One region of the Peribacillus sp. B-H-3 genome, then DNA from elsewhere that is predicted to be linked to it. Evidence: riboswitches for the same ligand, from Rfam matches in the RefSeq annotation. Region 1 holds a riboswitch; the other holds the start of a gene.
What was found. A riboswitch is a leader RNA that binds a small molecule or an ion and turns the genes downstream of it on or off. The one in region 1 is predicted to bind FMN.
Positions count from the first base shown of each region.

Region 1 (11,349 bases):
CATTAAATATCCTGCTAAGGGCAAAAAGGAAGTCACTAAGGATATTACAGACTTGTTCATAAAACTGGGTATTCCTTATGGAATTGATTCCACACGTGGATTAGATCATGGAGCCTGGGTAGTTCTCAAGATGCTTTTTCCCAATGCAGATGTTCCGGTCATTTCAATGTCTGTAAACGCTCATCTTAAGCCAGAGGAGCAATATCGAATTGGAAAGTCACTAACAAAACTCAGAGAGAAGGATATCCTTATTATTGCTAGTGGAGGAACTGTTCATAACCTAAGAGCCTTAAAAATGGGTAACGATGATGGATCAATAGATAAATGGGCTCTTAATTTCGATGATTGGCTAGGTGAGCATATAAACAATTGGGATTTAGAATCATTATTTAATTATGACTCGTTGGCTCCTGCTGCTGATATGGCAGTACCTTTATACGGAAAGGAACACTTTATTCCAATCTTTTATGCTATGGGGGCAGCAATCAAGAAAGAAATGCAAGACTATTGCATCGCAGTTATCGATACGGGAATCTTAGTCATAGTGTTTGGCAGTTTGGATTGTAGTAAATTTACTAGGAGGAAAGAAAAATGAATAACTATTTTAAAATAAGCAGTTTACTTTTAAGAGTCGTATTAGGAATAACTTTCTTTGTTCATGGATTAACCAAATTCCAGGGCGGAATTGAAAATACAGTTGGCTGGTTTGAAAGTATTGGACTGCCAGGATTTCTAGCCTATGGAGTTGCTGTAATAGAAGTTGTGGGCGGTCTTGCCTTAGTATTTGGGTTATTTACCAGATTTGTATCTGCTTTGTTTGTCCTACTAATGGTAGGAGCCATCGTAAAGGTGAAATTAGATGTAGGTTTTTTAGGAAATGGAAAGATGGCCGGATATGAATTGGATTTGGCATTCTTAGCAATAGCAGCATCTCTTGCTATTACCGGATCTAATGCTTATGCACTGGATTCCTTTATTTTTAAAGGACAAGAGAAGGAAAAAACTACATCTATCATCTAATTCCCTTGAATAAGCACTTTTAATAAGGCATTACTTCATTTCCAGAGGTAGTGCTTTCTTTTTGTCATTTATTACGTGGAGGGATAGCCTATGCCGATTATTCAAATTACATTGATTGAAGGTAGAGATCAAGAAACAATTGAAACATGTATACGTAATGTTGCACGTACTGTTCACGAATCGCTTGGGGCTCCTATGACAAGTATTCGTGTTATTGTGAATGAAGTTCCCAAGAATCGTTTTGCGGTGGGAGATATGCTAAAAAGTGAGATGCTGGAATAGGGAGGGTATCAATGCTTAACTACAGGGGTATTGCTCAAAGTTTAATCAAAGCTGAGAAACAAAAACAAGCAATTTCTTGTATTACCGATCAGCATGCAGATTTTAATGTAGCAATGGGATATAAGGTACAACAGGAACTGGTAAAGTTAAAAATTGACTCAGGCCATAAGGTGACGGCCTACAAGATGGGCCTTACCAGTCGGGCAAAAATGGAACAAATGAAAATCGGTGTCCCTATTTACGGGTACATTCTTGACTATATGAATGTCCCAAATAAAGGTCAAATCATAATGGAAGATTTCATCCATCCCAAGGTGGAGGCTGAGATTGCGTTTATACTTGGGGAAGATATTGAAGGACCAGGTATTACGGGTGAACAAGTTTTAGAAAAAACGCAATGGATTCTGCCTGCCCTTGAGATTATTGATAGCCGATATGAGAATTTTCGGTTTCAACTACCCGATGTGATCGCCGATAACACTTCTGCATCAAGGGTTATTTTGGGGAGTCGATTATACAGACCTCATGATTTTGCAGTGGATTCGATTGAGGTAACCATGGCCATAAACGGGGAGGTAAGAGCATGTGGGAAAAGTTCAGCGGTCCTAGGAAATCCCGCAAACTCTGTTGCGATGTTGTCTACCATGCTACATGAGGAAAAAAAGGGGAAGATTAAAAAGGGTTCCGTCATTCTGACAGGAGGAATGACGGAGGCTGTCTTCTTAAAGAAAGGTGACCATGTAATAACGGAATATGATCAAATGGGTCAAGTATCTTTTCATATTCATTGAGCTAAGAATAGGTAAAAAAATGAACACCGCTGTGTAATTTCTTCTGCGATTTTGGGGAGATAGTTGTTTAAATTTGGAATGCTTGTCAACCCTAAATTTTTGTTAAGGTGTATTTCCAATTTGAAGGGAAACCAAATATGAAAAGGGGGCGATGCCTTACAACTTTGCATTGCTCCCTTTTCATATATTTGCTTATACTAATTGTTAGTTTAACTATTAATCATGTATATACGTGGATTGCTTCATATACGTTTCATTTTCAATTGTACTTAGCATAAATGCCGCTAAATCCGCACGAGCAATTTTCCTAAATATCGAAGGAGAAAAATCTCCGTGTTTATATTGTCGTTTAGCAGATAATCGCTCTCATTCCTAATCCAACTTGCTTTCTGCTTATACGGCTTGTAACTCATCTGTACTAAGGCAATGTTCAGCTAAGGGTATAGAATATGGATTGGATGGAAAATCCGTCCTCCTTTTTTACGTGGTTTTGTTCCTTTAATATTCCGTTTCCCTTTTTGAGAGTGTGGGAGCGGAGTCCAAAAAAACAGCAGGAACCTGTGTACAGTTCCTGCCGCTCTGATTTTTTAAAGCTTTGCATATTTTGGATGTGCTGTTTTTACCAGCTGCTTTCCAAGGTTGGTTCCTTTGAAGAGTCCCAGAAAAGCTTCTGGTGTATTTTCGAATCCTTCAATGATTGTTTCTTCATATTGAAGTTTTCCTTCTTGCAGCCATTTTCCTAATTGGGCTGCTCCTTCCTTGAAGCGGGAGGCGTAATCTCCAACTGTAAATCCCTTCATTAAGGCACTAGTTTTAATCATCGCTGTCTGAATGCGGGGACCAAGATCTTCACCCTCGACATTGTAGGAGGAAATAGAACCGCACAGCGGAATTCTTGCATTTTTATTCAATAAAGTAAACACAGCATCCGTTATCTCGCCGCCTACATTATCAAAATAAACATCAATTCCGTCCGGACATGTCTCAGACAATGCTTCCCGGATATTTTGGGCTGTTTTATAATTAATTGCTTCATCAAAACCAAACTCGTTCTTCAGCAAGCTGATTTTCTCTTCTGAACCGGCTAACCCTACAACACGTGCTCCTTTAATTTTGGCAATCTGGCCAACCACGGATCCCACTGCTCCGGCTGCGCCTGACACAACAACCGTTTCACCTTTCCTGGGCTGCCCAATATCCAGCAGTCCAAAGTAAGCCGTTAATCCTGGCATCCCTAAAATGCCCAAGTGGGTTGTAACCGGTGCAACAGATGGGTCAATGGTCCGGATTTCTTTTTCGGTCACCACCGAATATTCTGCCCAATTTAAATTTCCGATCACTACGTCTCCCTGCTTAAAATGAGAAGAATTCGATTCTGCCACTTCGGCAATCACTCCGCCAGAAATTGCTTCATGAAGCTTAAAAGGAGGGATATAAGATTTAGTATCCTGCATTCTTCCTCTCATATAAGGATCAACTGAAAGATAAAGGGTTCTGACCAATATCTCGTTTTCCCCGGGAACTGGGATTTCACGTGTTACAAATTTAAAGTCTTCAATACCAGGCAACCCTTTTGGACGGTTTGCAAGCTGAATTTCTTTTTGGTTCATTGTACCCATGTTATAGCCTCCCAGCTTATATTACTCTTAAATTAGAAAGAATAAAAACGATGACAAGCAAAGTGTTAGTTCTACCAAAAAGCCTAACATTTTTAGAATTGCAGAGTCAAAACATATGCAGGAAAAAAACTTGGCAGTGTGCAGCAATTATTTAAAGGTTTGAGGAAGTTAATGATCAATAACTAGATGGGTGCCGTCTATTCATTTGGCTCTTTTCTAAAAGATTATTGTTTTTAATGAGGCGATTCTATTGTTAATCGGGTTGATGGGAGCGTAAGGTGCGAGACTCCTGCAGGATTAGGAGTTAGGGAGCATCCTGGAGCGGAAATCAGCCGCCATGTTCCTTAGTGCAAAGTTAACGAAAACAGCCATTCATTTAAAAGGAAAGCAGGTGAAAAAAATGAACGCAGAGAGCAAGAATTTAATAAGGTGGATTATTCCAGGATGGATATTCATAGGAGGAGTTTTGGTTTATATATTAGCTGGCCAGTCATATAGCCTATCAGAACTAAAGGGTGAAGATGGTGCCTGGCTTGCTGGGGTGGCCATAATCTTAGCGGGGGCTGGGCTTCCTGCAGGCTATATAATTTATCAAATCAGCATGTTTTTCGGCTTGATTTTGAAAAATAGGAATCTCCATTACAGCGAGGAGTATGACCTTGAGGTATTTTTCTCCATTCATGTGAATGGAGAAAAAATGAGAATGAGGTACAACAAGCTGCTTGAAACAGCGGGTGATTTAAGGGCTGCGGCCTGCAGTCTTCTTCTGGCTTTAATTGCAAATCTGCTCATCGGTATTCTGTACTTCAAAAGTTTTGACTTTGCTTTTTGGACAAGCATAGCAGTCAATGCAGCAGTTCTGTTAATTGTTTATCTGAATCAGAGGCACTATATGGGAAATCTGGAATACTTCAAAAAAAGAATTCATCATGAATATAGCTGGCTGAAGTAAGGCAGTTAAGCGACTGCTTTATTTCAAAAAGTCTTCATGGAAGAACAGGGACATAAATTCCTTGTTCTTTTTTTAGTAAGGTGATAGTATCTTAGGTAATCAAATTTGCAAATCAGAAGGGAAACAGAGCATGGCTGTTTTTGCTGGATCTGTTAAACGGATGATGAAGTGCAGGTTTGTTTGCAGTACAAGAAAGTTCATAAATACGCAGTCCTTCGGGGTCGGGTGAGAATCCCAACCGGCGGTGATGAAGCAATTCTAAGCCCGCGAGCCTGAATAAGGCAGGATTTGGTGAAATTCCAAAGCCGACAGTATAGTCTGGATGGGAGAAGGACGTATGGAAAAAAAAGACATAAATCGTAAGGTCTGGAGCAAAAAAAACTTTTGTAATAGGCTTATTTGGTTATGACTGAAAAATCCATATTCTCCCTTAAAACCTCTTAGGAATCCCTGAGAGGTTTTTATTTTTTTCAGAAGGACCTAAATGGTCCGAAACATGAAAAGAGGGTGAATGAATGAACGATCAAGAGTATATGGAGATTGCTTTAGGTCTTGCTGCTGCGGCTGCAGGCCAAACTTCGCCTAATCCGGCGGTTGGTGCTGTCATTGTCAAGGATGGGGAGATTGCCGGAATGGGAGCGCATTTGAAAGCCGGGGAAGATCATGCAGAAATACATGCTCTTAAAATGGCTGGCGAAAAAGCAAGGGATGCCTCCATGTATGTAACACTGGAGCCGTGCAGCCATTTCGGGAAAACTCCTCCATGTGCAACTGCTCTTATAAAGGCGGGAATAAAAAAAGTGTATATATCTTCAGCAGATCCCAATCCTCTTGTTGCAGGAAAAGGGATCAAGATGCTTGAAGAAGCAGGCATAGAGGTTCATAGCGGACTTTTATCAGAAAAGGGTGATGAGCTGAATGAAGTGTTTTTTCATTTTATCAGGACCGGAACCCCATTTGTCACGATGAAGCAGGCTGTGACTCTTGATGGAAAAACAGCTGCGGAATCGGGTGACAGCAAGTGGATCACTTGCGAAGAATCAAGGCTAGACGTTCACAGGGAAAGAAGCCGGCATGACGCTATTCTTGTAGGAATTAATACGGTCTTAAAGGATAATCCGCGGCTGACGAACAGAATAGAACGGGGAGCAAGGCAGCCCGTCCGCATCATTCTGGATACTCATTTAAGGACGCCTATAGATTGCGCGGCAATAAAAGATGGAACGGCAAAAACCCTTATTATTACAGGTTCAAAGGCTGAACAAAAAAATATAGATCGCATACAGTCAGACACAGTTAAAGTGCTGAAAATGCCATCTGATTCTATAAAAATTATGGATTTATTGAAGGTTCTGGCAAAACAAGGAATCACTTCCCTTTATGTAGAAGGCGGTGCCGAAGTGAATGCCAGCTTTTTGAAGGAACATGCTGCAGGCCGCCTGATAACGTATATCGCTCCGAAACTCGCCGGCGGAAAAGCTCACGGTATGTTCGGAGACCTGAATGTGAAGATGATGCCTGATGCATATTCCATGGAATTTGAGAAGGTGGAGAGAATCGGGAAAGACCTCAAAATTACATCACGTTTAAAGCAGGTGGAGAAATGTTCACAGGAATCGTAGAAGATATCGGCACTGTCGGCGGCATAAAGAAAGGCCGCAACAGTATGGAATTGACGGTACTTTCAAATAAAATTACACATGACATGCATCTTGGGGACAGCATTTCGGTCAACGGGGTATGTTTAACAGTTACAGAATATAAGAGTAATTCTTTTACGGTGGACGTGATGCCAGAAACGGTAAGTGCTACGTCACTGAATAATCTTAAAGCCGGGTCACCCGTTAATCTTGAAAGGGCCATGGCTGCGAACGGCAGGTTTGGAGGGCATTTTGTTTCCGGACATGTGGATGGAACAGGAATGATAGTGAAAAAACAGCATAAGGAGAATGCTGTTTACTATGTAATCGAAGTTCCTGAATATGTGTATAAATACTGCATTCCAAAAGGCTCGGTTGCTATCGATGGTGTCAGCCTGACTGTCTTTGATTTGTCTAAAAATCAGCTGACCATATCCCTGATTCCGCATACTCACAAAGAAACCGTATTAGGCAGAAAAGCGCCGGGAGAAATTGTCAACATTGAAGCAGATATGATTGGAAAATATATGTACCATCAAAATAATCGGGAAAGACAGACTAAAATGTCTGTTACTTATGAACTGCTGGAGAAAAGCGGATTCTGACAAAAAGGAGCTGATTGATATGCTGAGCAGTATTGAAGAAGCACTGGTGGACATTGCAGACGGGAAAATCGTCATTGTAATAGATGATGAAGACCGTGAAAATGAAGGTGATTTTGTAGCTGCAGCAGATAAGGCCACTCCAGAGGTCATCAACTTTATGGCGAAATATGGACGCGGCTTGATTTGTACAAGTATTCCTGGAGCATTAGCGCAAAAGCTGGAGCTGCATCCTATGATTGGCAAAAACACTGATCCTTTTGGAACAGCATTCACTGTGAGCATTGATCACAAAAATACCTCAACAGGAATAAGTGCTTATGATCGTTCGCTGACCATTCTTGAACTTCTCAATGAAAATACTGTTCCAGAAGACTTGAAGCGGCCGGGCCATGTTTTTCCTTTGATTGCAAAGGAAGGCGGTGTCCTCCGCCGTGCCGGACATACAGAAGCTTCCGTTGATTTAGCAAAGCTTTCAGGAACTGCTCCCGCGGGGGTTATTTGTGAAATCATGAATGAAGATGGAACAATGGCAAGAGTGCCGGATCTGGCTTTAATCGCTAAAGAGCATGGACTTAAGATGATATCGATCGCTGACCTCATTGCTTATCGCAGAGAATCGGAGCAAAGCGTGAAAAGAGAAGCGGAAGTGAAGCTTCCGACATCATTTGGCGATTTCAGGATGATTGGCTATTCTAATGCCTTTGACCAGCAGGATCACTTTGCATTAATCAAGGGTGAAATCGATCCAGATAAGCCAGTGCTTGTCCGCGTGCATTCTGAATGTCTGACAGGAGATATTTTCGGCTCGCACCGCTGTGACTGCGGACCGCAGCTGCATGCCGCGCTGGCACGGATCGAGTCTGAAGGGAATGGTGTTCTGCTTTATATGAGACAAGAAGGGCGCGGCATCGGCCTGATGAATAAACTTAAAGCCTACGAATTGCAGGAACATGGCTATGATACGATTCAAGCCAATGAGAAGCTCGGATTTCCCGCTGAGCTGAGAGACTATGGAATCGGAGCTCAAATATTGAAGGATCTCGGCATCACGAAAATGAGGCTTATGACGAATAATCCCAAAAAAATGGCAGGCTTAACAGGCCATGGGCTTGAAATAACAGAACGTGTGGCAATTGAGATTCCGGCAATTAAAGAAAATGAACAATATCTACACACAAAAAAAGTGAAAATGGGGCATCTGCTGTCATTATAGGAGGAATAAAAAATGGGTAATATATTTGAAGGAAACTTAGTAGGTTCAGGATTGAAAGTTGGAATTGTGGTTGGAAGATTCAATGAATTCATTACAGGCAAGCTGCTTGGGGGAGCACTGGATGGATTAAAGCGTCATGGCCTTAATGAGGAGGACATTGATATCGCCTGGGTTCCTGGAGCCTTTGAAATTCCGATGATTGCAAAAAAACTAGTCAATACAAATAGATATGATGCAGTCATTTGTCTTGGTACAGTGATCAGGGGGGCAACTTCCCATTATGACTATGTTTGCAATGAAGCAGCCAAAGGCATTGCTTCTGTTTCCCTTGAAACAGGAGTACCAGTGATATTTGGGGTACTGACCACTGAAAATATTGAACAGGCTATAGAACGCGCCGGCACGAAAGCTGGAAATAAAGGCTATGATTCTGCTGTTTCAGCCATAGAAATGGCAAACTTGCAAAAAATGATAGGTTAAGAATAGCGAAGAATTGGATAACAGCGGATGATTTTATCCCCTGTTATCCAATTTTTTTTATTGTATAGTTAGCTGAATTATTGTAAAATTTATATGATTCAAAAATTTGTATTTTGGAGGTGAAAGAGATGAATCGTTCTATTTTGCGCGAGCAATGGCTGGACTTTATGTATATTTGCCGTGCAATTTTTCATGAGGATTGTAATCAAGGGGGAAGTCTGCCTTTTTTACAACTGAATACATGAAACGGAATGATTAGAAGTCTCTTCACCCTTAACTTATAGAATGGGAAAAAGAGAGCCTTTTTGAGAGCTCTCTTTTTCTTTCACTGGCCGCGGGAAGAAGCTGCAAACTTCTTTCCCGCGGCTTTTTTTGTCCAAAAACTAAATATGCCTTTGCTGCGCGAACGCCCCTGGAGTCTTGTGTGAAGTGCAAATCAGCATAGCAGGCAAGTTTGGCAGAGCCCAAAACATAGAAGAGAAAGGGAGTCATAAACATGATTCTTTGCGGAATGAATCAGGTCAGCAAAATGTACGGAGGCAGCATCGTTTTTGAAAATTTATCACTGGAGATAAAAGAAAAAGAGCGAATTGGTCTGGTAGGAAGAAACGGAGGCGGCAAGACAACGATTTTAAAGTTATTAGCCGGTGCAGAAACGCCGGACTCTGGTACTATTTTTCTGAAAAAAGGATTGAAAATCGGCTATTTGTCCCAGCTCCCGTCTTTTCCCGAAAATACGAAGGGTAAGGATGTTTTAATGTCTGCCTTTGATGAGGCCGTTTCAATTTATAAAAAAATGAGTGAGTATGAGGAATACATGGCATCTGAAATCGATGAGGGCGCTTTATCACGCAAGCTGGAGGAATATGGCTTCCTCCAGGAACGATTTTCACTTCTTGACGGGTACAGCATGGAGGCTCAAATATCAAGGATTGCGAATGGACTTGGCATAGAGAGCTTACTGAATTCTCCCTTTTTATCACTTAGCGGAGGAGAGCAGACCAAAATATGCTTAGGGCTCATATTGCTTCAAAATCCGGATTTATTGCTGCTGGATGAGCCGACCAATCACCTGGATATTTACGCAGCAGAATGGCTTGAGCGATTTATCCGGGAGTATGATGGGACAGTGGCCATTGTATCCCATGATCGTTATTTCCTTGATGAAACAGCAACTAAAATCATTGATCTTGAAGACGGAGAAGCAACTGTATATCATCAGAATTACTCAGGTTTCGTCATTGAAAAAGAAAAGAGGCTGCTTGAGGAATTTCAGGCATATCAGGAGCAGCAAAAAAAAATCAAGAAAATGAAGGATGCAATCAAAAGATTGAGAGAATGGGCCAATCAGGCAAATCCTCCTAATGAAGGTTTGCATAAAAGAGCAAGAAATATGGAGAGAGCCCTTGAGAGGATCGAACAGCTGAAGCGCCCAATTATTGAAAGAAAAAAATGGGACTGCAGTTCGAGACGGCTGGAAGAAGCGGAAAAGACGTGATTGCTGTAAAAAAGGCAGCTAAAGTATATGGAAACAAAATGCTGTTTAAGGATGCAAATCTGCAGCTTCAATATAAGGAACGTGCTAGCATTGTAGGAAGAAACGGTACTGGGAAGTCCACTTTGCTCAAGATGCTGCTTGGAGATGTTCACCCGGACAAAGGTGAGATTCGCATTGGAAGCAATGTCAAGATAGGCTACCTTTCACAGCATCTGTATAACTCAAATGGAAATGAAACTGTTATTGAGGCCTTCCGGCAAGAAGCAATGGTAGATGAGGGGCAGGCAAGGCGTATTCTGGCAGGTTTTTTATTTTACGGGGCAGCGGTTTTCCGCAAGGTTGGACAGCTGAGCGGCGGCGAAAGAATGCGGCTTCGCCTGGCACAGCTCATGCATCAGGATATTAACTTATTAATACTGGATGAACCTACAAACCACCTTGATATTGATTCACGGGAGGTGCTTGAGGATGCGCTTGAGGATTTTTGCGGAACAATTCTTGCAGTGTCGCATGACCGGTATTTGCTGGATAAACTGTTTGATAAAACCTACTGGATGGAGAATGAAAGCCTGCATGCCTTTGCGGGGAACTATAGCTGGGCAAGAAAAAAATTGGATGAATGGAATAGGAAGAACATCAGTGAATTCGTTCAAGAAGATGTGCGGCCAGTAAGAAAAAGAGAAAAAGAAAAAAAGGAAGAAACAAAGAAAGATATGGAAAAGATAGAAGCTGAAATGGAAAAAGCAGAGCTTCAGGCAAGGCAGCTGGCTGGAGAAATGGAAAATGAAACAGATTTGCAGGAGCTGCAGAAACTGCACGAGCGCCTGATGCAAGCAGAGCAGAAGATAGAGGAGCTTTACACCGAGTTGGATGGTTTATAATTCAGCAGTCAGCTTTATCCCGCATTTGCTGAGGATGAATAGACTTGAAAAACTATAACTGAGCTTATAAAAAAGAGACTGTTCCGGGACAATGACTACTAGCCCGGTTAACAGCCTCTTTATTTAGCGGCAATTAAGCAGCCGTTTTTGTCCTTCTGAATTTACTGCGTGATAAAACGGTTTTATCTAAGCGGTAAGACATGACTCCAGCCAAAACAGCTAAGATGATATCCTTCGGAAGAGGAACGGCCATCCACGCCCAAGCCATTTTATATGTGAATCCTTCCGGAGCACTTGCCCAAAGTTTATAGGCATAATACATCCAGTTTGTGCCTATGACATAATTGATGGCCATCCCTGCAAGAGAT
Region 1 is NZ_CP183879.1:1,145,306-1,156,654, forward strand. Features, by position in the region: partial or broken gene ACN6MY_RS05580 (dioxygenase) at 1-567, shown strand, start outside; gene ACN6MY_RS05585 (DoxX family protein) at 592-1,020, shown strand; gene ACN6MY_RS05590 (2-hydroxymuconate tautomerase) at 1,111-1,302, shown strand; gene ACN6MY_RS05595 (2-keto-4-pentenoate hydratase) at 1,314-2,093, shown strand; gene ACN6MY_RS05600 (NADP-dependent oxidoreductase) at 2,681-3,712, opposite strand; gene ACN6MY_RS05605 (hypothetical protein) at 4,050-4,664, shown strand; FMN riboswitch at 4,872-5,002, shown strand; gene ribD (bifunctional diaminohydroxyphosphoribosylaminopyrimidine deaminase/5-amino-6-(5-phosphoribosylamino)uracil reductase RibD) at 5,180-6,286, shown strand; gene ribE (riboflavin synthase) at 6,268-6,909, shown strand; gene ACN6MY_RS05620 (bifunctional 3,4-dihydroxy-2-butanone-4-phosphate synthase/GTP cyclohydrolase II) at 6,929-8,122, shown strand; gene ribE (6,7-dimethyl-8-ribityllumazine synthase) at 8,135-8,602, shown strand; gene ACN6MY_RS05630 (RAxF-45 family protein) at 8,731-8,847, shown strand; partial or broken gene abc-f (ribosomal protection-like ABC-F family protein) at 9,099-10,981, shown strand; gene ACN6MY_RS05640 (biotin transporter BioY) at 11,115-11,349, opposite strand, start outside.

Region 2 (11,349 bases), 2.3 Mb from region 1:
AGCTTTGTATGCCCAGATTCCGCTGAATCGGATAAAAGGATTTTTGAGAGCGAATAATATGCGAAAGGGATTGGATAAGCAATGAAAGCCGCCCCCAAAAAGCAAAAGCTTCACTTTGAAATTTCAATCCGTTAAGCGCCGCCGGCAATGGCTGTTTGTCCAGATAATCTGTGAGCAGTTCCTCTCCCTGCCGGCTGATGATAAAATGATCTTCTCTTGTTCCAGAATCAATCAGCCCATTTTTCTCCAGCCCTACCGCTGTTTTCATCAATTCTTCCCTAGAAAGCGAAGGAACGGTCCCAAACAAGGGAGCCAGGCGGAAGAAGTGTGCATCCTGGATGGTCTGTGACGATTTTTTTCCTTTTAGCATATGATAAATTCCATGAACCGAGCGTTCACCTTTAAACTTTTTAATGCTATATAAAATAACTGCCTCTAAATAGTGGCGAATCAATGTCCATCACAACCCTATAGTAAAGTTAGTTCCATTGTATCAAATTGCAGGAATCACCGTGATAATTTATTACCGCCTGAAACATAGAACAGCCAAAATGAAAGATAAAATCTTCAAATTTCTTGGACTCAGCAAGCGTTCAGCTGACAGGTGAATGGTCATTTTACAAACTGAAAAAATAACAGGGACCCTCTTTCCAGCTCGCTGTATTAGAGATTTTTATTGAAAAGTTTGTATTTCAGTTTTACAATAGTAAAGAGTTAGAGCTTCCAACCTCTTGGGAGCGATAGCGCTGAACCTACCGGGAGGGATATTAATGGCAAAATATACAATCGTTGATAAAGAAACATGTATCGCATGCGGCGCTTGCGGTGCTGCTGCGCCAGACATTTATGATTACGATGACGAAGGAATCGCATTTGTTACGCTTGATGACAATGAAGGCATCGTCGAGATTCCAGATGTTCTCCTTGATGATATGATGGATGCATTTGAAGGCTGCCCGACAGATTCAATCAAAGTTGCCGATGAACCATTTGACGGCGACGCAATGAAATTCGAATAACAAAAAAAGCCATCTCAAAATGAGGATGGCTTTTTTTGTTATTCTTCCCCAAAGTGTTGGTACCGTTTATTCCATATACATACATGTTAAAAGGTCTATTTATCGAGCAAGCAGCAAAGTTTACGAAAGCAGCCTTTCTTAAAAATATTTAATTTCTAATTTTCGCCTATTTTAACTTCCTGTTTTGACAGTAAGTTAACTATTATTAAAAATATTACTGATAGTAAAAGTGGGCTAAATAATATCCATGGAGCAGTTAATATATCGTTTATGCTCTGTCCAATCATACCAGCCCATTCTCCGGATTGGGATAAGTATTTTGCATCTCTTTCGGGATCTGCTGCAATATTCCCCGGCTTTATTCCCCCAATGAAATATTTAAATACCCCCAAATGAATTAATAGTAATAAATTAGCTGAAATTTGCTGTAAAAATAAACTAATTAAGCGATTTTTCATAACTGGCACTATATGTTTCGTTAAGATACGCCAATTAGAAGCACCTAAATGCATTGAGGCCTCTATGTATGAACTTTTTACTATTTCTTTCATTTCATTTGAAACAGTATTTATTAATATAGGAAATCCCACAAAAATGATGATCAAAAGCTGAATTATAATCATTTTGGTATAGCCCATTTGAGTCTTCAAGAATATAAGGTCTGGAGAAAGAATATTTACTAAAACAAAAGCCGGAATATACTGAAAGGGCATTAAAAAAAGCTGTATTTTATTGCTGACCTTCTTAAGTGGAAATACTAAAAGATAAGCACATGTAATGCTAATTATGATTCTGGCAAGAGATACTATAGTAATGAAAAAAATGGTGTATTTTGCACCATCGAGTACTCTTAAAACTAAATCATTTCCTCCTCTATCAGTTCCTAATGGATGATGAATGGATGGAGGAAATGGAGCAAATTCAGTATCACCATTTTCTGTTATATGTATTCTATCAGCCTTAATATGTTCCTTAACTATTACACTATAAAATAAACTAATGATACATATCGTTATTAATATAACTAAAAGTGTTAGCAGTGGCTTTTTTTTAATAAAATTCAACATAATAAATCACACTCCCGTTTTTATAACGGTTGTTTTTATTAATAAAAATATTATTCCATATGGGATTAAAATTAGAATGATGCCTATAGCAAGTACATCTTCAGACATAAAACGGTACATTAAAAGGGTAAATCCTTTCATTTGAAATAAATATTCAATAATTATCAAGCTAGACAGCATAACCCAATAAATTACTGTTAAATATTGCAATAAAGAATAACATAAATTTCTAAAAACGTGTTTAAAGAAAATTTGATTTCTAGAGACACCTGTCGCTACTGCAAATTCAACATACATCTTTTCATATTCCTCTTCAGTAATGGCAATTAGTAATCTTATCAACATAAACAGCGGAATAATCATTAAACAAAAAATAGGAATGACATAAACATTAGAACTAAATCCATATAATTGAAAAATCTTTATACCAGTATGTTTATAAATATAGATTATAAAGTATTGAATAGAAATAATAATAAATATATCAGGTAATATTTCAGTGATTGTAATAATTATCATTACAATCTTTTTAGCTTTCCTTGGCAGATAAATATAGATATATGTAACTAAAACAGCGATGATCATTGATAAAATTAGAGATATCAATAAAATGGTCATAGAATATGTATAGGCTTTAGGTAAATAACTAAACAAAGGTACAACTTCATGAAAACCCAGTATAATGTTTTTATCTCTAACTGAAAAAAGATTCATTAATACTGAGATAAATCTTTGTATATACTGCTCAGGATAAAATCCAATTATTTTATTTTTATATAAAATAGAAGGCAGTGAAGAAATTGCACAAATACTGCATAACAATACAAAAGCATTAAAAATGAGATGGCTAATAGTTTTTAAATTTATTTTTCCTTTTAACAAATATATACTCCCTCTGCAAATTCATCATTTACTGATTTCTTTCAGCACCTGAAGATTTGGAATTAGTAATGAAACTTTGTAAAAATATAATGCTTGTTGTATGCGGAATAAAAGCAGGGTAATTTCAGGAAAATCCACTTACCTATTTCCCATTATACTCCAAGGTTAAAAATGGTAATAGTTCCATTTTAATTATAGGCTCTTTTCCCAAAGATTGTTGTTTCTTAAAAAGTACTCGAGGCAAATCCATTGTTAAAGCAGGTTGATTGGAGCGGAAGGTGCGGAGACTCCTGCGGGATCAGCGTGACAGATGAGACCCCGCAGACGCAAGTCGAGGAGGCTCAGCTCACGCCCCGCGGAAAGCGAAGCATCCTGGAGCGGAAATCAACCACTGGTTCAGGTAGCAGCAAAGTTTACGAAAACAGCCTAAAACATTATGCTTTAGAGATATTAGGACAGAGACAAAAAAAACACCGATAATGTCTAAAGGCTGCCAACAAAGCCGGCAGCCTTTTTTAGGTTATCCATTTATGTTCCCAATGAGCTCTGAGGAAAAATTCGCACTGCATACAAAAAACCGAAAGCTTGTTAAGCTTTCGGCTTTTCCTGCAAAATTTAAGCATTTTTATAGCGTGATTGTTTATTGATCCAGGGGTGAAGGCGCGTGAACAGCAGCATGAATACAATCCCCATTAATACACCCTTGATCATATTGAACGGAAGGATCGCTGTCGTTACAAGCTGTCTTGTTTGTTCGCCAGACATAGCCGCCCATCCCATGAACATCGTATATGCCGGAAGAAAGACAAAATAATTCAGCAGGCTCATAAGGACCGCCATCGAGACAGCTCCACCGGCTAGGCCTAATGTCATTCCTTTATTAGAGCTGGCTTTTTTATAGATATAGTATGCAGGAAGAACAAATACAACCCCTGCTACAAAATTTGCAATATGTCCAACAGGGACACCTGTAGGGCTTCCAATCATGACAAAGTCCAGCAGGTTTTTAATGAATTCAACCAGAATTCCGGCCAATGGCCCAAAAATCAAGGCAGCAACCAAAGCTGGAAGATCACTGAAATCAATTTTCAGATATGCAGGCAAACCGGGAAACGGAAAATTCAGCAGCATCAAAAGATATGCCAGACTCCCAAGCATCGCCACTGTGACCATTTTTTTAACTTTACTTTCTTTCATAGTTCTCTCTCCTTCTTTTTTGTGTCTACCCCACGAAAAAGAGGATCAGTTCCATTTTTGCCTGCAGATCCCAATAAAAAACCCTTTAATTCACATTGAAATTAAAGGGATAAATAGCGGCATCAGCAAACAAACGTTCAGCAGACATGCTGTTTTGAACGTTGCCGGAACCTCCATCTTCTCCCATCCAGACTATACTGTCGGCTTTGGAATCTCACCAAATCCTGCCCTAAGGCTCGCGGGCTTAGAAGGATGATCCTTCATCACCGCCGGTGGGGAATCTCGCCCCGCCCCGAAGATAGACCTATAAAATTATCTTACACTTTTAGATTATATACGATTTTCTTTTTCTTGAATAGTCATTTGATTATATTCTATAAAGTGCCACAGAATTCCCGTCTGCAGACCTGCAATACAGGCAGCCAAGCCTTGAGCCCGCTAACAAGTTTTCCCTGCAGCGGCCCCGCACATTCCCTCCGTTCAGCAATTGATATAAGGATAAAGGTTTCCCATAGCTTTTCCGCTCGAAGATGCTCGCTTTCCGCGAGAATTCCACTCCAATCATCCCGTTTTAACAATGGTAACACCTCACGCAACACATCAATAAACCACAGTCTTTAAGGAATGCACCAAAAAATATTTTTGCTTTTTCTTCAGCTCCTCTTTGGAATCAGAATTTCTACAGATGACAGCCTTTCTGAGATCCTTCTGAAATTATCTTTCTGGCATAATAATTCCGTTAAGCGTTTACATTAGTATTTACTGAATTGACAGTTCGTAAAACCTTCTGTAAAATTGACAGAAAATTCTTATAGGCAGGTGTGTATGGTGTATCATATTTTAATTGCTGATGCTATTAAGCCCGAAGGCCTGGGCCCTCTTCTTGAGGCGCCGGATATCCTTCTCATTAACAAAACAGTAACAGAAGCGGAAGAAGAGCTTGATCAGGTTGATGCGATTCTGGTCAGAAGCGCGACAACCGTCACAGAAGAATTAATGGACCGTATGCCGAATTTAAAAATTATCGCACGTGCCGGTGTAGGCATTGATAATATCGATGTCCCGGCAGCCACTAAGCGCGGCATCGTTGTTGTAAATGCACCTGACGGAAATACTATGTCCACTGCTGAGCATACTTTTGCCATGATGGCTTCATTGATGCGCCATATTCCACAAGCTCATTCTTCTCTTAAGAATGGAGAATGGAAACGCTCATCCTTCACTGGCACTGAACTATACGGAAAGACACTGGGGATTGTGGGTATGGGGCGAATTGGCAGTGAAATTGCCAAAAGAGCTAAAGCGTTTGGAATGACCCCTGCGGTTTATGATCCCTTTCTGACAGCAGAACGAGCTAAGAAGATGGGCGTCCTCTCTTTATCTCTTGAGGATCTGCTGAAAACAGCCGACATCATTACCGTCCATACTCCATTGACAAAAGATACCAGGAATCTATTAAACAAAGAAAATCTCAGCACCTGCAAAAAAGGTGTATATCTTCTGAACTGCGCACGCGGCGGCATTATTAATGAAGATGATTTGTATTCCCTGATACAGGAAGGCCACATTGCCGGTGCTGCCATAGATGTATTTGCAACAGAGCCTCCTCATGGCCATAAGCTGCTTACGCTGGATGCTGTCATTGCTACTCCGCATCTCGGCGCTTCAACCAAAGAAGCTCAGCTCAATGTGGCAACACAGGTTGCTCAGGAGGTACTGCAGTTTTTAAATGGAAATCCCGTTTCCAATTCGATAAATCTTCCTGCGATATCAAGGGAATTATTCGAAAAGGTACAGCCTTATTATCAGCTTGTGAAGCAAATGGGCTCCATCGTTTCACAATGCATGAAGGAAGGAATTCACGAAATATCGGTAACCTACGCAGGAAGCGACCTTGATTTTGATCACTCTATTTTGACAAAAAGCTTGATATCCGGCTTTTTCAAAAGCCGTTTAGATATCCCCGTCAATGAGGTGAATGCACTTTTAGTGGCAAAAGAACGCGGAGTGACTATCGGGGAAAAAATTGCGGCAGAAACTTCCGGTTACTCCAACCTCATTACCGTCACTGCAAAAGGAGATACAGGGCTGCTGGGCATTAGCGGGACGCACATTGAGGGTTATCATTCAAGAATTGTCAGCTTAAACGGCTTTAACATTGATTTCCATCCTGAAGGGAATTTTCTTTATATTCAGCATAGAGACCGGCCCGGTGTTATTGGCAGAGTGGGAAAAATACTCGGAGACCATGATGTGAATATTGCCACCATGCAGGTAGGGCGCAAAGAAGCAGGCGGAGAAGCCATTATGGTCCTATCCTTCGATAAACGCCTTAACGAAGAAGCTTCCGGCAAACTCAATGACTTGGATGATATCACCTTCATGTCCAGAATCACCCTGTGACTTTCCTTTAAAGCATTGGCTTTGTTAAAGTACATGGATGCGTTCTGCACTATTGGAAATGATTCGCTTCTGAGGATCGTCACCAGCGGCGAAATCTGACCGCAGCCCGTGAGAGGAGGAGGCTCGGCAGTCTTCTGAGTGGAGTATACATAACATTCATGGAAAAAAGGAGAATGCATCTCATTCTCCTTTTTTCCATGCATTTACAGGCGAAAATAATCCCTGCTGCCAGGAGTGTCATTTACCAGCTGCCAGCACCATGCTTCCATACTGGCCGAGTCCAGTTGCTCCAGGAAAATGCCTGCTCCCTTTTTTCTGAAGCATGTCCGCTTTTTCCGCCAATAAATAATAACCCAACGCATAGTCCAATAATGACTGCAATCAGCAGCCTTTTCCCATAATCAAGCATCAGATTCCCCCTTAGCCGTTTATACTTTTTTATGGTATGTGAAAAGGGTTCAATATAGAACGGTCTGAGAATAGGAATGTTTTCAGTTCTGAACCTGGCTATTATTAGTTTTTGATTGACGAATGACATTTGGAGCTTGGGGCACTCTTATATCTCTATTCAATTGAAAATTGCCGATTTTTGTGAGAGGCGGATTTATAAACTTCACCCATTCATAGCCGAAATCCTTTGCTGTAAATAAAATTGCTTCTACGGTTTGCGAAGCCGCTTTTGTATCTTTCAGCTCGGAATCAGAAGAAAGAAAGATTGTTACTTTTTTTTCTTTTTTGTTTTCCTGAATTTTCTTCCATTTAAACGCCCTCGGAATCGATGGCTTTACCCCCTCTATGGCTGGGTTTTTTTTGGCTGATGCAAGCGCATCTCCTATATAGTTATATTCCATGTACGGCACGATATAGGAAGGTGATTTCTTATCAGCCTGATAAATAAGGTATGTTTGCCTGGAGTTGGCCGGAAGCTTTTCTTCTCTGATCCAGCCGGTTTCCGGGAAGTTTGCTCCCGCTTTTCCATTTTCCGTTAGCGTGAATTTGACAGCATGCTGATACTTCATTATTTGGCGGATCGTTCTTAAAAAAAGCTGATCATCTCTAATGGCTCGGCTTTTTGCCGGAATATCTATATTTATACTGGATTCACCGGGATTTTTAGTAAAAGTCAGCTGAAGAGGATAATAATCCCCTAACCCCAAGGCTTTACCTTTGAGGCCATCCATATTTTTTTTTAGCACATCCAGCCTTTTGCTTTCTGCAAATTGTTTCACTTCTATTGAAACTGGAATAATTAAATTAAATTGCCGGTCCGGAACACCTATTGTTATAGTCTTGTTTTTTGCCGGCATAGCGGATACTGATTTTCCCGCCGAATCCTTACTGCCGCCAGTTCCGAGCAGATTTCCTGAAACAGATTTTTTTGCAGCTGTACCCAGCTTGTTCCTATCAGTCTGTTTATCTGCACGGGTGCTGCTTGCCTGCTCCATATGGCCTTGGCTTGAAAGGTGATTTCTTTCATAAAAAAAAGAAACGGAAAGCAGCAAAATAATAAGCAAAGAAAAAGCTGCTGTAACGGAAGGAATCCATCTTCTCTTTCTTTTAAATAATTTTAGAGCAGAAAGAGACTGATAGACTTCCCCTTGATTGCGTTTATCACTGATTTCAGGCAATTGATGAAGCAATTTTTTTATTTCATCATCGCTCCATCGGGATTTTTTCATATTGCTCCCCCTCCTCTCCTGTATACTCCTCCATCATTTTTTTAACAGCCTTCAAAGCTCTGTGCTGCGTTGTTTTCACCTTGCTTAAGCTCCAGTTCAGCACCTCTGCCGCCTCAACGGTAGAAAGCCCCTGTACAAAGCGCAGCACCAGGACAGACTTTTGATCCATCGTGCAGCGGTCGAGGCTTTTATAAATTTGCTGAATATCCTCTTTTTGCAGGGCTATTTCCTCCGGAAGGGGTGCTGTGTCCTTTACAGTCTGCTTACTCCAATCGAAATTATGGAAAAGCCTTTCCTTAAAGCGTTTCTGCTTTCGGAAATGATCAATTGCTGCATTTCTGGCAATCGAATAAAGCCAGGTCTTTTCACTGCTTTTCCCCTGAAAATGTTCATATGACCTCAACACCCTGATATAGACTTCCTGTACGATGTCTTCTGCTGTTTCTCTGTTCCCTGTCATATAATATAAGAATTGATAAAGTTCTTTATGGTAGCCTTGATAAAGCTCATGGAAAACGGAGTCCATTTTTTCCCTCCTCCGTTAAAATATTGTCGCATCGCTATCAATATGTCACACCTTCATCATAGTCCCATAACCCAAAAAAAGGAAGATATTCCGAGAAATATCTTCCTTTTTTTGCAGCGTCCGCGTTTCTTATGAAACAAGATTTTCCGCCACGCTTTTATCCTATTATTCATTTTCTTTCATTTTCCGAGGCAATATAAAGGTAAATGTCGTCCCTTTTCCAAGCAAGCTATTGACTGTAATCATCCCTTCATGAGCATCAATGATATTCTTTGCAATAGCAAGGCCAAGGCCTGTACCTGATTGTCCGCGCGTCCGCGATTTGTCTGCCTTATAAAATCTTTCAAACACAAAGGCCAAATCTCCTTCAGGAATCCCTGATCCTGTATCTTTCACATCAATGATTAAGCCTCGTCTTTCATCGATCCTCTGAAGGACTTTAACCTCGCCGCCTACCGGAGTATGGCGGATGGCATTGTCGATCAGATTTGTCAGAACCTGTTCAATCCGGTCGGGATCGAAATCCCATCTGGCATCTTGGTCCTGCATATCCGTCTGGATGATAATGTCCTTTTCTTTTGCAAGTCCGGAAAATTTAGCGGCAATCCTCCCCAGATAAACATCCAGCTCTACTTCTTCATAATTTAAAACAATATGTCCTGATTCCATTCTGGCAAGATCGAGAAGATCATTCACCAGCCGGCCCATTCTGAGGGATTCATCATAGATGACCTTGGCCATTTCCATATTTTCTTCCTTGCTTCCGGCAATATCATCAATAATCGCTTCACTATATCCCTGCACCATCGAGATGGGGGTTCTAAGTTCATGTGAAACATTTGCGATAAAATCATCACGCAGCTTATCCATTTTTCTCTCATCTGTCATATCGCGGATGATGGCAACGGCCCCCCGGATGCTGTTTGATCCGTATAAAGGACTGACAATCAAAACCCAATCATGCCCCTGCAGGGTAATCTCACCAATCTGCTCTCTATCCTTTTCTTCTGATGCGTTAAAAAGATTCATCAAGACAGCTGGAACGCCATCAGAAGGTTCACGGTTGAATCCTTTTTCAAAATACCAGCTATGAAGAAAACGCTCTGCAGGCGGATTGGTTTCGAGGATGGCACCATCTTTATCAAAGGTAATGACACCATCTGCCATACTGCTTAAAATGCTGGCTAAATGTTCCTTCTCCTGGCTGAGTTCATTAATATTGAAGCTTAACTGATTTCCCATCTGGTTAAATGCAGCCGCAAGCTCCCCAATTTCATCTTGAGTGACAATCGGGACCTTCGTGTCGAACTTCCCTCGGGCGACTTCTAGGGCGGCTTCACGCATTTTCCTAAGCGGCGCATTAATCCTGGTTGAAAGAAAGAAAGCGAACACTGTTGTCAGAATGATGGCGACCCCGGCAGCAAGCAAAATGAATTTAGTCGTAGAATGAATGGCTTTCTCCATTGACTCTAGTGATTGAAACAGAAAAATTTCTTCTTTTTTTCCATCGAGCTGCAGGGGAACTCCAATCACAATGGCAGAAATCCCTTGGCTGCCCGGAATATCAGAAGGAAATATCATTTCTTTCTTAACCGTCATTCTTTTTTTGAAAACATTTTCCAGTTCATTATCATTTTTAAGGATACTAGGTAAATCTGCCGCATTTTTATGCTCAAATGTACTAAAAATGACATCTTTGTTATTCAATACCAGCATTTTTGTTTCCTTGCCGACCATATCAGAAGCAATCTGCAAAACCTGATCGGTATCCGGATTATCATGGATGACCTTAACAATTCTTTCCGCTGATTTCGTTAAATCATTTTCCACCTGGTCTATCTGGAAATTTTCAAAAAACTGCATGAGCAGCACGGTCAGAATGCTCAGTACAAGTGAAACCAGCAGCAAAATCGTTATCCACAGCTTTCCAACAACACTCCGCCAGAACATCAGTCAGCTGTCACCTCAAATTTATAGCCGACACCCCAAACCGTAACAATCATCCGTGCAGCATTTTCGGAGATCCGGTTCAGTTTTTCACGAAGCCGCTTAACATGTGTATCTACCGTCCGAAGATCTCCAAAAAATTCATAATGCCAGACTTCTTTTAAAAGCTGTTCCCGGTCAAACACCTTATCCGGGGACTTTGCCAAAAAATAAAGCAGTTCATATTCCTTCGGTGTAAGTGAGACTTCCTTGCCGTCCGCAGTCACCCTGTGTGCATCATTATCGATATTCAGGTGAGGAAAAACAATCACATCGTGTGAAGCAATTTCAGGCTGGATAAAGCTTGCATGGGAAGATCTGCGCAAAAGTGCCTTCACCCTCAGCACCACTTCGCGCGGGCTGAAAGGCTTGACGATATAATCATCTGTGCCTGCTTCAAAGCCTTGAACACGATTAATTTCCTCTCCCTTTGCAGTGAGCATAATAATTGGGGTGGACTTCTTCTCACGAAGCTCCCTGCATACCTCGATTCCATCCTTGCCGGGCATCATAATGTCGAGAAGAATGACATCATATTCATTTTCCAGTGCTTTGACCAGGGCAATATCGCCATTTTCTGCTTCATCAAT
Region 2 is NZ_CP183879.1:3,404,772-3,416,120, forward strand. Features, by position in the region: gene ACN6MY_RS16925 (helix-turn-helix domain-containing protein) at 1-370, opposite strand, end outside; gene ACN6MY_RS16930 (ferredoxin) at 771-1,019, shown strand; gene ACN6MY_RS16935 (ABC transporter permease subunit) at 1,175-2,086, opposite strand; gene ACN6MY_RS16940 (ABC transporter permease subunit) at 2,093-2,968, opposite strand; gene ACN6MY_RS16945 (ECF transporter S component) at 3,584-4,165, opposite strand; FMN riboswitch at 4,337-4,469, opposite strand; gene serA (phosphoglycerate dehydrogenase) at 4,994-6,568, shown strand; gene ACN6MY_RS16955 (hypothetical protein) at 6,810-6,977, opposite strand; gene ACN6MY_RS16960 (hypothetical protein) at 7,060-8,247, opposite strand; gene sigX (RNA polymerase sigma factor SigX) at 8,222-8,773, opposite strand; gene ACN6MY_RS16970 (ATP-binding protein) at 8,939-10,726, opposite strand; gene ACN6MY_RS16975 (response regulator transcription factor) at 10,723-11,349, opposite strand, start outside.
Region 2: it holds a riboswitch for FMN, as region 1 does, so the genes downstream of both, ACN6MY_RS16945 (ECF transporter S component) here and ribD (bifunctional diaminohydroxyphosphoribosylaminopyrimidine deaminase/5-amino-6-(5-phosphoribosylamino)uracil reductase RibD) in region 1, are expected to answer to the same signal.